DNA from 2 places in the Erwinia sp. 009765445 genome. Region 2 is predicted to be linked to the other one. Evidence: predicted binding sites of a transcription regulator. Region 2 holds the regulator's gene; the other holds the start of a gene.

Region 1 (7,092 bases), on a different contig from region 2:
GCAATGAAGGGATCATGTCGCGAGGGATGATGGCGGTGATTGCCGCCCAGTTCCTCTCTGCCTTTGGCGATAACGCCCTGCTGTTTGCCACCCTTGCAGTACTTAAGCAGCAGGTGTATCCGGACTGGAGTCAGCCCGTATTGCAGATGGTCTTTGTCGCCACTTACATCATTCTTGCGCCGTTTGTTGGTCAGATAGCGGATAGCTTTGCCAAAGGGCGGGTGATGATGTTCGCTAACGCACTGAAGCTGCTCGGGGCGCTGGTGATCTGCTTTGGCTTCAACCCGTTTATCGGCTACAGCCTGGTCGGTGTGGGGGCTGCAGCCTACTCCCCGGCGAAGTACGGCATTCTGGGAGAGATCTCCGGCGGTGAAACTTTGGTGAAGGCCAATGGCCTGATGGAATCCTCCACTATCGCAGCTATTCTGATTGGCTCTGTCGCCGGTGGGGTGCTGGCTGACTGGAACCTGCTGGCCGCGCTGATTGCCTGCGTACTGGCCTACGGTCTGGCGGTGGCGGCAAATCTGTTGATCCCGAAACTGTCAGCGGCCCGGCCGGGTCAGACCTGGCATCCGGTACAAATGTCCACTACCTTTTTCCGTGCCTGCCGCGTGCTGTGGCGTGACGGCGAAACCCGCTTCTCTCTGGTGGGAACCAGCCTGTTCTGGGGAGCGGGCGTCACGCTGCGTTTCCTGTTGGTGCTGTGGGTGCCGGTGGCGCTGGGCATTACCGACAACAAAACGCCTACGCTACTGAATGCAATGGTAGCGATCGGGATAGTGGTTGGTGCTGGCGCTGCAGCGAAGCTGGTGACGCTGAAAACCATGGGCCGCTGCATGCCTGCTGGCGTGTTGATCGGTGTAGCGGTGGTTTGCTTCTCTCTGCAACATACGGCAGCCGGAGCTTATGGACTGTTGATTGCCATCGGTGCACTGGGCGGTTTCTTTGTGGTGCCGCTTAATGCGCTGCTGCAAATGCGTGGTAAAGAGAGTGTGGGGGCAGGTAATGCAATTGCGGTGCAGAACCTCGGTGAAAACGGCGCAATGCTGCTGATGCTGGGGCTGTATTCACTGGCAATTAAGCTGGGATCGCCGCCGGTGGCTACCGGGGTAGGTTTTGGCGCGCTGTTCGCGCTGGCGATTGCTGTGCTGTGGGGCTGGCAACTGGCTCAGAAACGCACTCGTGTCGCGCGGGGAGAATAACTTCAGATTTTGATGCATCCTGGCGGGGCGAATGAACGCCCCCTGCAATCTACCCACAGGGACGGAATAAATTCCGCCCGCCAGCAAGGCTTTAAGGAGAAGGGAAAGTATAGCGGCGGTGGATCGCCTCCAGCCCCTGCAGGACATCCTCATTCAGCGTCAGATTGTAGCTGTCAATGTTAATCTTCAGCTGTTCCAGCGTGGTGGCGCCCAGCAGGGTACTGGCAACGAAAGGTTGCTGACGCACAAAGGCCAGAGCCATTTGTGACGGATCCAGACCGTGCTGTTTCGCCAGCGCGACGTATTCAGCGATTGCCAGCTGCGCCTGCTCGCTGCTGTAACGGGTGAAGCGGCTGAACAGCGTATTACGAGCCCCTTCCGGTTTTGCCCCGTTAAGGTATTTGCCGCTTAGCGTGCCAAACGCCAGGCTGGAGTAGGCCAGAAGCTCAACACCTTCGTGCTGGCTGATCTCCGCCAGCGCCACTTCAAAGCTGCGGTTCAGCAGGCTGTAGGGGTTCTGGATGCTGACGATGCGCGGCAGCTCATGCTTTTCAGCCAGCTGCAGGTAACGCATCACGCCCCATGGCGTTTCATTCGACACGCCGATATAGCGAATTTTCCCGGCACGAACCTGCTCATTCAGCGCTTCCAGCGTTTCCAGCAGCGTCACGGTCGCCATGCTGTCGCTATATTCATAGTTCAGCTTGCCAAAATAGTTGGCCTGGCGCTGTGGCCAGTGCAGCTGATACAGGTCGAGGTAGTCGGTGTTCAGGCGCTTCAGGTTGGCATCCAGCGCTTCGCGGATATTTTTACGATCGAGAGCCTGACCCGGACGGATTGAGGCATCTGCGCCACGGACTGGACCGGCCACTTTTGAGGCGAGAATGATTTTTTCGCGGTTGCCGCGGGCTTTCAGCCAGCTGCCAATGTACTTTTCGGTTAAACCCTGGGTTTCCGGGCGCGGAGGCACCGGATACATTTCGGCGGTGTCAATAAGGTTGATACCAGCGCTGAGCGCTAAATCTAACTGAGCATGGGCGTCGGCTTCACTGTTTTGCTCACCAAACGTCATGGTGCCCAACCCCAGGCTGCTGACTTCAAGAGTGCTGTGGGGGATACGATGATAGTGCATTTGCCGGCTTCCTTTTTTCATTATTAAAAGGTCTGGAACCTGGCAGCGAACTTCACGCTCAGGTAGCGCTTAACGGCGTGCAGCCAGGTCCGGCATTTGACTATAACCGTCGTGTGCAACAGGGGGAAGAGGGGATTTATCGGGAAATGCGTTGAGGCCACCCGTTTTACGGCAACAGGTGGCAGAAATTTGCGTTAGCGTTCGACAATCGAGGAAACATCGTCGCCGTTAATTTGTAATTCATGACCGGCATTATCGGTATATTTCACCAGCCCGGTCTCTTTATCAATTTCCGGTTTGCCCTGGGTCATGATCATCTTGCCGTCTTTTGTTGCCATCACGTAATCACTGCTGCAGCCGCTGACCAGCGTTGCCAGCACCAGCGCAACCGCGCCAAACATCCACTTCATACTTAGCTCCCTTAGCCTGTCATCTGTCTAACATTATTACGCTCTATAGCACAATGAGGCTATCGTAACACTCCGAAAATGTGCAGCAAGCACGGAGTGTCATTGACTTTTTTCGTAAAGTGATATTACAGGATGACAGGCTGGCCGGGACCCCGGCCAGTATTTATCCGGTATGATTCTTTTTATTTCTGAGTAAATTCAGGCACTCAACAGCCATTGAGAAGAACATGGCGAAATAGATATAGCCTTTCGGAACGTGAATATTGAAGCTTTCCAGAATCAGGGTAAAACCAACCAGAATAAGGAAGGCCAGCGCCAGCATTTTTACCGAAGGATGGCGTTCAACAAATTCGCCAATGCTGCGGGCGGCAAACATCATCACCATTACCGCAATCACCACTGCAGCCATCATAATAATCAGATGGTCAGAAAGGCCCACTGCGGTTATCACTGAATCAAGGCTAAAAATAATATCCAGCAGCATAATCTGCACGATGGCACCGGCAAAGGAGTTAACGTTGGTCGTATGCTCTTCTTCGCTCCCTTCGATCGTTTCGTGGATCTCCTGGCTTGATTTCCACAGCAGGAACAGGCCACCAAAAAGCAGGATAAGATCCCGGGCGGAGAAGCTGTGATCCATCAGTGTGAACAGGGGATGGGTGAGGCGGATCACCCAGGCAATCGAGGCCAGCAAACCCAGACGCATCATCATCGCACCGGCCAGGCCCAGACGGCGTGCGGCATTCTGCTGCTGTTTTGGCAACTTCACCACCACCAGAGACAGGAAAATAATGTTATCAATACCGAGGACGATTTCCAGAATCGTCAGCGTACCCAGCGCCAGCCAGGCATTCGGATCGGCAATCCATTCAAACATATAAGCATCACATCCTAAACGAGAAGTAAACGAAGAGGATACTCAACCCGCCCAGCAGAAGCTATAGCCATGATCCTGGTAAATAGCGGGCATTTATCTGGTTCTGAGGGTTACAGCAGAAAATGGCGAACCAGCAGGGGAGCAGTAAAAGTTTTCTTTAGATAGAACCCGCGAGGCAACGTCATGATCGGCTGACCGTTTTCCCCGATACCCTCGGTCAGCGCCTTACTGTTGGCCGCTTTCGGGCGGATCTGCAGTACTTCACCATGACGGGCAGTAATCCGTTCTACCTGGCCCAGCACAATCATATCCATCAGCTCTTCCCAGTCCTGTCTGAGCTGCGCCTCTTCCTGTTGATCGGGGCTCCACAGCAGTGGAGCCCCGATCCGACGGTCAGCCAGCGGAATGGCACGATCGCCTTCAACCGGAACCCAGAGTACACGAGCCAGCTTATGGCGAACGTGGCTGGTCTGCCACACTACGCCCGTATTGCCAGTGAGGGGAGCCACGCAGACAAATGTGGTCTCCAGCGGTCGGCCCAGTGAATCTACAGGAATGGTTTTCAGCTCCACGCCGATCTCGGCGAAATCCTGCTCCGGCTTGCTGCCCGCGCTGGCACCCAAATAACGTTCAAGCAACATTCCCACCCAACCTTTATCCCGACGCAGGTCGCGGGGGATGGCAATATTCGCTCGCAGCGCCAGTTCGCCCAGCGTGTAGCCAGACAGTAGTCGCGCACGCTCCAGCAGCTGCGCTTCATTTTCCGGCGGAAGGATCGGGATAAAGGGTTGGGTCATGAATAACTCTCTGTTGCCGTTCAAAAAAACACCACTCTTTTTTGCTTTCCCTGCTCTGGCACAGGAGATTGTGTAAAAGTGAAATAATAGCATGATAAATCATGTTTTTTTATTCCTGGATCGGGAGTTTTTCCCAGGCCAGCTTAAGGTTATGCCAGAGTTGTCACTGGCAATGAACAGGATCTTACACCCTGTTATCCACAGAAAAATGGGATAACTCGGCTTTTATGATAATACTGTTTCGATTTACAGCCTTGACGTAGGGGGTTTTATCCATTTTAAACGCTTTTTTGTACATCTTAATGGCATAGCCTGTGGATAAAAACCCCGGTGTTCGATCTTTCACCAGTGCGGAATGGTATGAGTGTGACAGAGGGATGAAAAGGGTTGGTAAGGAGGGGGTATCCGGATAAATCCTAGTTTCCACAGAGGGTTAACCGCCAGGCTCAGATCAGGTTCTGCCAGTGTTCAGAAAGTTTTCCCCATGGGTTAACAGAGTTCTGCACAAAGCTATCCACAGAAAAGGTGAATAAGATCGCCCTGAAACGGCGATTTCTGTTTATAACTTTGCTCAACTCTGTGAGTTATCCCGCATCTGCCGGGTGCTGACGGCGAAAACCAGTGGTTTACCACCTCTAAGGAGTATGAAACAATCAGAACATCCGAGTTTTAGTTTGAGGTAGTCCAGTGATCGATGATGATGGCTACCGCCCGAATGTTGGTATCGTAATTTGTAACAGGCAGGGACAAGTGTTGTGGGCCAGAAGATATGGCCAGCACTCTTGGCAGTTTCCTCAGGGGGGAATTAATCCCGGGGAGACAGCGGAACAGGCGATGTATCGAGAACTTTTCGAGGAAGTCGGTTTGCACCGCAAGGATGTGCGTATTCTTGCCTCTACCCGCAACTGGTTACGCTACAAGTTGCCAAAACGTTTGGTGCGTTGGGACACAAAGCCGGTCTGTATCGGCCAGAAACAGAAGTGGTTTCTTCTGCAATTATTGTGCAATGACGCGGATATCAACATGCAAACCAGCAGTACGCCGGAATTTGACGGCTGGCGCTGGGTCAGCTTCTGGTATCCGGTACGCCAGGTGGTGTCCTTCAAGCGCGACGTTTATCGTCGGGTGATGAAGGAGTTTGCCGGCGTGGTAATGCCGCTGCAGGAGAATGCCGTACAACGAAATGCGCTCTACCGACGGAAGAGAGGTTAAGCCACGTAGATTATGCTCACACAGCTGCGCGAAATAGTTGAAAAAGTGGCCGGGGCACCCAGGCTGACCGAGGCGCTCGATATCCTGGTCAACGAGATCTGCCTGGCGATGGAAACCGAAGTCTGTTCGGTTTATCTCGCCGACCACGATCGCCGCTGCTATTACCTGATGGCGACCCGCGGACTGAAAAAGCCGCGTGGCCGTACCGTCGCGCTGGCCTTCGACGAAGGGATCGTCGGGCTGGTGGGACGGCTGGCTGAGCCAATCAACCTGGCAGATGCGCAGAGTCACCCCAGTTTTAAATACGTTCCTTCGGTCAAAGAAGAGCGCTTCCGTTCGTTCCTGGGCGTGCCGATCATCAGCCGTCGCCAGCTGCTTGGCGTGCTGGTAGTGCAGCAGCGTGAACACCGCCAGTTTGACGAAAGCGAAGAGTCGTTTCTTGTCACGCTCGCCACCCAGATGGCGACAATCCTATCCCAGTCACAGCTTAATGCCCTGTTTGGCCAGTACCGGCAGACCCGCGTTCGCGCGCTGGCGGCTGCTCCGGGCGTTGCTGTTGCCGCAGGGTGGGTCGACACCACCCAGCCTTCGCTGGACAACGTTTTCGCAGCTTCAACGCTGGATACGGCGCGTGAGCGGGAGAGGCTCTCTCTGGCTATGGATGAAGCCTCTGGCGAGTTCCGCCGCTACAGCAAGCGTTTCACTGCCAGCGTCAACAAAGAGAGCGCGGCAATCTTCGATCTTTATTCCCACCTGCTGAGCGATAACCGCCTGAAAAAAGATCTCTATGCCGAGATCGACAAAGGATCGGTAGCCGAGTGGGCGGTTAAAAAGGTGATCGAAAAATTTGCCGCCCAGTTTGCCAGCCTGCAGGACAGTTACCTGCGTGAGCGTTCTGGCGATTTGCGCGTGCTTGGCCAGCGTCTGCTGTTCCACCTTGATGACACCATGCAGGGCACCAATACCTGGCCCGAGCGGTTTGTGCTGGTGGCCGATGAGCTGACGGCTACAACCCTTGCCGAGTTGCCGCACGATCGTCTGGCGGGTGTGGTGGTCAGGGATGGCGCATCTAACTCCCACGCGGCGATCATGGTTCGGGCGATGGGGATCCCGACGGTGATGGGCGCGGATATTCAGCCCGAACTGCTGAACGGCAGGCTGCTGATTGTCGATGGTTATCGCGGTGAGCTGCTGGTCGATCCTGAGCCGGTGCTGGTGCTGGAATATCAGCGGCTGATCAGCGAAGAAAACGAACTGAGCAAGCTGGCTGAGGACGTGGTCGAGTGCCCGGCCGCGTTGAAAAGCGGCGAACCCGTCAAGGTTATGCTCAATGCAGGCCTGAGTGCCGAACACGAAAAAGCGCTGGGGAGCTGGGTGGATGGCGTGGGCCTCTACCGCACCGAAATCCCGTTTATGCTGCAAAACGGCTTCCCTTCTGAAGAAGAGCAGGTAGCACAGTACC
Region 2 (7,092 bases):
GTTTGCCAATGAGTAAATTCCAGGCATACAGCCGCCTGATGCGTATCGACAAGCCGATTGGATCGCTGCTGCTGCTGTGGCCGACCCTGTGGGCTCTGTGGCTGGCCGGAATACGCATTCCACCGCTGAACGTGCTGGCAGTCTTTATCATCGGCGTGTTCTTTATGCGTGCCGCAGGATGCGTGGTGAATGACTTCGCCGACCGCAAAATCGACGGCCACGTGAAGCGTACCCAGTCCCGTCCACTGCCCAGCGGCGCGGTGACCACAAAAGAAGCTAAGGTGCTGTTTGCCGGGCTGGTGCTGGTCTCTTTCTGTCTGGTGCTGACCATGAATGCGATGACCATCTGGCTTTCGTTCGGCGGGCTGGCGCTGGCATGGGTTTATCCGTTTATGAAGCGCTACACCCATCTGCCCCAGGTGGTGCTGGGCGCGGCCTTTGGCTGGGCGATCCCGATGGGCTGGGCCGCGGTGAGTGAAACCGTGCCGCTGGCTTGCTGGCTGCTGTTCCTTGCAAATATCTGCTGGACGGTGGCCTACGATACGCTGTATGCGATGGTGGATCGCGATGATGATCTGCGGATTGGAGTGAAGTCGACGGCGATCCTGTTCGGTCGCTTTGATAAGCTGATCGTTGGCCTGCTGCAGTTCGCCACGCTGGTGCTGATGGCGTTGATTGGCTGGATGATGCAGTTGGGCGGCGCGTTTTACTGGTCACTCCTGCTGGCCGCCACGCTGTTTGTGCATCAGCAGCGGCTGATTACCACCCGTGAGCGTGATGCGTGTTTCCAGGCCTTCCTGAACAATAACTATGTCGGCCTGGTCCTGTTTGTCGGTATTGCGCTCAGCTGCGCGCCACTGAACAGCTGGCTCTGATCGGCAGGCAGAAAAAAAGGCCGGTGAGCAATCACCGGCCTTTTCATTTCAGAACCCCGATTTACTCGTGCGCTACCGCACTTTCAATGGTCATCCTGACTTCCTGAGTAATCAAATCTGCCAGCATCTGGTAGACCTTGTGGGTCTGCTCAACCAGCGCATCGCCGGTATCGCTGATATAGCCTTCGTCGCGCAGCGTCAGCACCAGCGTGGAGAATACCGCCTTGTCGAAGAACTCCGGCGCATTGATACCGTGCAACACTGACAGACGCTGAGCCATCGTCCGGCTCTCTTTCTCCAGCGTACCGCGGTTAATCGACGGATTAGCACTGAGGATTGAGAAGGTGATCGCATAACGCTGCAGCGTCTCACGCACGCCAGCAGCCAGCAGTTGCAGAGTATGGAAACGGGCAGGGCTGAGGCGTAACTTCTGCTCATCAGCGGTCAGCAGACCCTGACGGGCCATTTCGCTGACCAGCGCGTCCAGCACGGTCGGCAGGTTCTCTTTATCCCAGCGCAGGAACAGCTCGGTTTTCAGCATTAGATAGATCACGCTGACCTGGCGCAGCAGCTCGGCACGTGTCAGTTCCCGATGCTGCATCAGGATTACCGCAATCACCGACGGCATCACCAGCATATGGTGAATGTTGTTACGGTAATAGGTCATCAACACCGCTTGTTCACGCGGCAGAACGATGATTTCTCCGATATTATCCTGCTCAATCTCGAACTTGTTCATGCCCAGCGCATGATCCAACAGCGCTTCTGGCGTCATATCCGGCACGGTGGAGTCCGGCGAATATGGCACGTTGCGCATCAGCTGCGTGTAACATTCCAGCTGTTCGGTCAACTGCTCACGGGTCAGTGAACGCTGACGTGAAGCCAGCAGGGCGGTTACGCACAGGTTCATGGCGTTAGCTGCACCGGCGTTGTTGATACGCACCATCACGCGCTGAGCAATATCGTTCACCGCAGGCGTCAGCCATGCCGGGCGCTGTGCCTCGATAGGGTCGATAGAGTCACGCCATTCCGGCACGTGCTTGTTCAGGTAGTTAACCAGCGGCAGCGGTTCACCAAAGTTAACGTAGCCCTGGCCCAGGTTACGCAGCTTGCGCAACCCGTTGACCATCTGCATAAAGCCTTCTTTCTCTTTAGTCGCACCGCGCAGCTCTTTGGCGTAAGTTCCCACCTCCATCACGTGCTCGTAACCGATATAGATCGGCACCAGCGTGATAGGACGGTTGCCGCCACGGAGCATAGCCTGGATGGTCATTGACAGCGTGCCGGTTTTCGGATCCAGCAAACGACCGGTACGGGAGCGGCCGCCTTCCACAAAGTATTCCACCGAATAGCCACGGGTAAACAACTCACCCAGGTATTCACGGAACACGGTGGAATAGAGCTTGTTGCCCTTAAAGGTACGACGGATAAAGAACGCGCCCAGACGGCGGAAAATCGGGCCTGCTGGCCAGAAGTTCAGGTTGATACCGGCGGCGATATGCGGCGGCACCAGCCCCTGGTGATAAAGCACGTAGGAGAGAAGCAGATAGTCCATGTGGCTGCGGTGGCAGGGCACGTAGACGATTTCATGGCCGTCCTGTGCCAGCTGACGCACGCGCTCGCCGCCATTCACATTAATCCCCTGATACAGCTTGCTCCACGTCCAGCCCATCACGCGGTCGGTCAGGCGGATCGCTTCATAGGAGAAGTCTGCGGCAATCTCTTCCATCAGCTCGACGGCGTTCTGCTGAGCTTTTTCATGGGAAATTTTCTTGCTGCGCGCCTCATCTTCTACCGCCTTGGCGATAGCTTTGGACTGCAGCAGCTTATTGAACAGATCCTGACGCACCGGCAGACGAGGGCCAATTGCGGCCAGACGCTGGCGGGCAAAGTGCATTCTGGCCACTCTTGCCAGCTTCTGGGCAATGGTTTTGTCCGTACCGTGTTCAGTAGCCATGCGGCGCAGCGAAACAATCGGCGAAAAACGCACGAAGCTGTCGCGGCCCAGCCACAGTACGGCGAAGAACTTCTGCACACCGTTCAGCACCCGCAGATGAGGCTGATCGTCGCCCTGCACTTCACGGCCTGGTGCGCGGCCAAACATCACCGATACCGGCACCATTTGCACATCAAGCAGCGGGTTACTGCGGTGCAGATCCAGATACTCGTGAAACAGCTTTACTGATTCCACGTTCGGCATGAAATAGGGGAACACGCGGGGGCCATCATGGATAAATACATGGCGTGGCAGTACGGTACCGTCAATTTCCAGCGGATCGAGAGGATCGGGGAGATCCTGTTTGCGACACTGTTCTCGCAGCGCCAGAAGATCGGCCTTTGAATCGTACGGCAGCACATACATAATAGGGCGCGATGTATCGAGCCCCAGCTCAGCGACCGGCTCGGCAGGAATCGCTTTACTTTTTACCAGGAGTTTAACCGGTAAATTCAATAAGTTATAATATAAATTACGCCAACCTGACATAGACAACATGAAGCCTCTTGTTAGCAAAGCGCGGCAAGCATACCAGAAAGCGCTTGCGAGATCTGTGGTGTTGCAAAATGTGCGCCACTCACACATTGACGTTAAAGATCACAAAGGGTTCCCTCATTATGGCAAATAACGTCACCGGATTGACCCGAATCATAAAAGCCGCAGGCTACTCATGGAAAGGCCTGCGTGCCGCCTGGCACAACGAAGCGGCCTTCCGCCAGGAAGCGATTGCGGTGATTGTCGCGATTGTGGTGGCCTGTTGGCTGGATGTGGATGCGATCACGCGCGTGCTGCTGATTGGCTCTGTGGTGCTGGTGATCATCATTGAGATCATCAACAGCGCGATTGAAGCGGTAGTCGATCGTATCGGCAGCGATTTTCATCCTTTATCTGGCCGGGCGAAGGATATGGGGTCCGCCGCCGTGCTGCTGGCTATTTTGCTGGCGCTATTTACCTGGATAACGCTCCTGTTTGCGCATCTGGGCTAAGGTTTGCTCAATCTGACGGGTTCAGTGTTTTTTCTCCATGTTTAGGTTTTCATCGCGTAAATACCTGTATATACTCACAGTCGACTGTATAAACAACCAGGGGGCGGGATGAAAGCATTAACGGCAAGGCAGCAACAGGTTTATGAGCTGATACGCGACCATATTAACCAGACCGGCATGCCGCCAACGCGGGCGGAAATCGCTACGCAGCTTGGCTTCCGTTCCCCCAATGCGGCTGAAGAACACCTTAAAGCACTGGCGCGTAAAGGGGTGATTGAGATCGTTTCCGGCGCATCACGCGGAATCCGTCTGATGATAGAAGAAGTGGAAGGCCTGCCGCTGATTGGCCGCGTCGCCGCCGGTGAGCCGCTGCTGGCCGAGCAGCATATCGAAGGCCACTATCAGGTTGACCCTGGCCTGTTCAAACCCAGTGCGGATTTCCTGCTGCGCGTCAGCGGTATGTCGATGAAAGATATCGGCATTATGGATGGTGACCTGCTGGCCGTGCATAAAACCCAGGACGTGCGTAATGGCCAGGTTGTGGTGGCACGTATTGATGATGAAGTGACCGTGAAGCGCCTGAAGAAGCAGGGCAATGTGGTGCAGCTGCTGCCAGAAAACAGCGAATTCCAGCCGATTGTGGTCGATCTTCGTCAGCAGACGCTGTCGATTGAAGGATTGGCTGTGGGTGTGATCCGCAACGGTAACTGGTTGTAATCCCTATTTATCGTGCGATTTCTGACCTCTTCAGATAAACACCTCTGGCGGCTCGCGCTGCCGATGATCCTGTCGAACGTCAGCGTTCCGCTGTTGGGGCTGGTCGATACCGCCGTCATTGGTCATCTCGACAGCCCCAGCTATCTTGGCGGCGTGGCGGTGGGGACCACCGCAACCAGCTTTCTGTTTATGCTGCTGCTGTTTCTGCGCATGAGTACCACCGGGCTGACCGCACAGGCCTTTGGCGCAGGCGACAAACCCGCGCTGGCAAGGGCCCTGATGCAGCCCCTGCTGATTGCGCTGCTGGCCGGGCTGGCCTTTATCCTGCTGAAATCCCCTCTGAACCATCTTGCGCTGTCGATAGTCGGTGGCGACCCTGCGGTGTTACATCAGGCCGCGTTGTTTATGAATATTCGCTGGCTGAGTGCCCCGGCCACGCTGGCAAATCTGGTGTTGCTGGGCTGGCTGCTTGGCGTGCAGTACGCCCGGGCCCCGGTGATCCTGCTGGTGGTCGGCAACCTGGTGAATATCGTGCTGGACCTGTGGCTGGTGATCGGTCTGAAGTGGGGCGTTGAAGGTGCCGCTGCGGCCACCGCCATTGCCGAATATGTCACGCTGATTATCGGGCTGTTGATGGTCTGGCGGGTGATGAAGCTGCGTGGCATTTCCCTGGCGATGCTGAAAACGGCGTGGCAGGGGAACATTGCCAGGCTGCTGCGTCTGAACCGCGATATTATGCTGCGCTCGCTGCTGCTGCAGTTGTGCTTTGTTTCGTTGACCATCTTTGGCGCACGCCTTGGCGCTGAGGTGGTGGCGGTGAATGCCGTTCTGATGATGTTCCTGACCTTTACTGCCTATGCGCTGGATGGCTTTGCCTACGCGGTGGAAGCCTGCTCGGGTGAAGCATACGGAGCGCGGGATGGCAGCAAGCTACTGTCGATTTGGCGCGCAGCGTGCCGACAAGCCGGGGTGGTTGCGCTGCTGTTTTCGCTGTTCTATGCCTTTTCCGGGCCCTGTATTATTGAGTTACTCACCTCACTGCCTGAACTGCGGCAGCAGGCGGACGCTTACCTGTTCTGGCAGATAGTTCTGCCTGTCTGCGGCGTGTGGTGTTATCTGCTGGATGGGATGTTCATTGGTGCCACTCGTGCCAGCGAGATGCGCAACGGCATGGTGATTGCAGCACTGGGCTACGGGCTGACGCTGTTTACCGTGCCATTGCTGGGCAATCATGGCTTGTGGCTGGCTGTGACGGTGTTCCTGCTGTTGCGTGGCGTGACCCTCTGGTTTATCTGGCGACGCCACTGGCAGAACAGCAGCTGGTTCGCTGATTGACATATTTAGTTACTTAAGTTTGCCGCTTCGTTAGTTCATGATCTCCCTGACTTTTCGCTATCTCTTATCTCTTTTCTGTTCCTTTTTCGGGCCAGAAATTCGCCATGACAGGCAAAACCTCCATTATATACTATTATTATCTGTGAGTTCAGCTGTTAAGTAGCGACTTATATTGCTGTTGTAGCTTTTGCTGAGACGATTCCACTAAAACTGTTAGCACCTAAGGTCGAGGAGTGACAAGATGAATAAAGACGAAGCCGGCGGTAACTGGAAGCAGTTAAAAGGTAAAGTGAAAGAAAAATGGGGCAAGCTGACTGATGACGATATGACCGTCGCTGAAGGCAAACGAGATCAGCTTGTTGGTAAAATTCAGGAGCGTTATGGCTATGCGAAAGACCAGGCTGAGAAAGAAGTCAGCGACTGGGAAAGCCAAAATAACCACCGCTTCTGACCTGTTCTCTGATATGAAGTAAGTGTTTCAGGACGATGCTCCTACTCTGGCACACGGAAAGTGCCACTTACCTTTCCAGTCCTTATTTCCCCCCGAAAATTCCTCTCCAGAGTCAATCAGTCACTCTATTTATGTTTAACGCCCGCGCTTTTTCGTGTTGACGGTATGGTCATGCTGGCACGCATCCTGATGTGTACAGGCTTCCACTTCCACACACTCGCGACACAATCCATGCGCTTCGATAACGCTATTGGTCAGGGCAAAGCCTGAAGACAGGGCCAGCGATTTTAAGATTTTTTCAACGCCATCAGCATGCTTTTCCGCCACGGCACCACAGCGATCGCAGATTAACATCGCCGACGTGTGCGAAGGCTCTTCGAAATGGTGGCAGACCACATAGCTGTTGGTTGACTCGACACGATGCACAAAACCCTGTTCGAGCAGGAAATCCAGCGCACGGTAAATAGTTGGCGGTTTTGCCTGTGGCTCAGTGGCCCGCAGCAGGTCAAGCAGGTCATAGGCGCTGATGGCACCATGGTGCTGGCTCATCAGACGCAGCACTTCCAGACGCTGCGGCGTAAGCCGGACATTGCGCTGCTGACAGAGCGCCTCAGCCTGCGACAGGATTTTTTCAGCACTGCTTACGTTCATAACTTTCCCCGGGGCCAGATCAGATTGTTATGTTATCACGCCCGCTGCAAAACGCCGAATCCCGCCCCATCGCGCCTTTTG

Evidence for each region. Region 2 encodes LexA, which represses DNA repair genes until DNA is damaged. Its sites were predicted from a motif close to TNCTGTATGTACATACAGNA; they were not measured.
Region 1: the regulator LexA is predicted to act here: its motif matches at 4,653-4,672, upstream of mutH (DNA mismatch repair endonuclease MutH).

What each region holds. Positions count from the first base shown of each region.
Region 1 is NZ_JBYUWC010000004.1:216,009-223,100, forward strand. Features, by position in the region: gene lplT (lysophospholipid transporter LplT) at 1-1,202, shown strand, start outside; gene AC3Y5R_RS05790 (NADP(H)-dependent aldo-keto reductase) at 1,294-2,334, opposite strand; gene AC3Y5R_RS05795 (YgdI/YgdR family lipoprotein) at 2,529-2,744, opposite strand; gene AC3Y5R_RS05800 (TerC family protein) at 2,908-3,621, opposite strand; gene mutH (DNA mismatch repair endonuclease MutH) at 3,732-4,418, opposite strand; gene rppH (RNA pyrophosphohydrolase) at 5,106-5,630, shown strand; gene ptsP (phosphoenolpyruvate--protein phosphotransferase) at 5,643-7,092, shown strand, end outside.
Region 2 is NZ_JBYUWC010000025.1:34,703-41,794, forward strand. Features, by position in the region: gene ubiA (4-hydroxybenzoate octaprenyltransferase) at 1-875, shown strand, start outside; gene plsB (glycerol-3-phosphate 1-O-acyltransferase PlsB) at 937-3,360, opposite strand; gene AC3Y5R_RS21845 (diacylglycerol kinase) at 3,489-3,857, shown strand; gene lexA (transcriptional repressor LexA) at 3,966-4,574, shown strand; gene dinF (MATE family efflux transporter DinF) at 4,587-5,909, shown strand; gene AC3Y5R_RS21860 (CsbD family protein) at 6,151-6,360, shown strand; gene zur (zinc uptake transcriptional repressor Zur) at 6,496-7,011, opposite strand.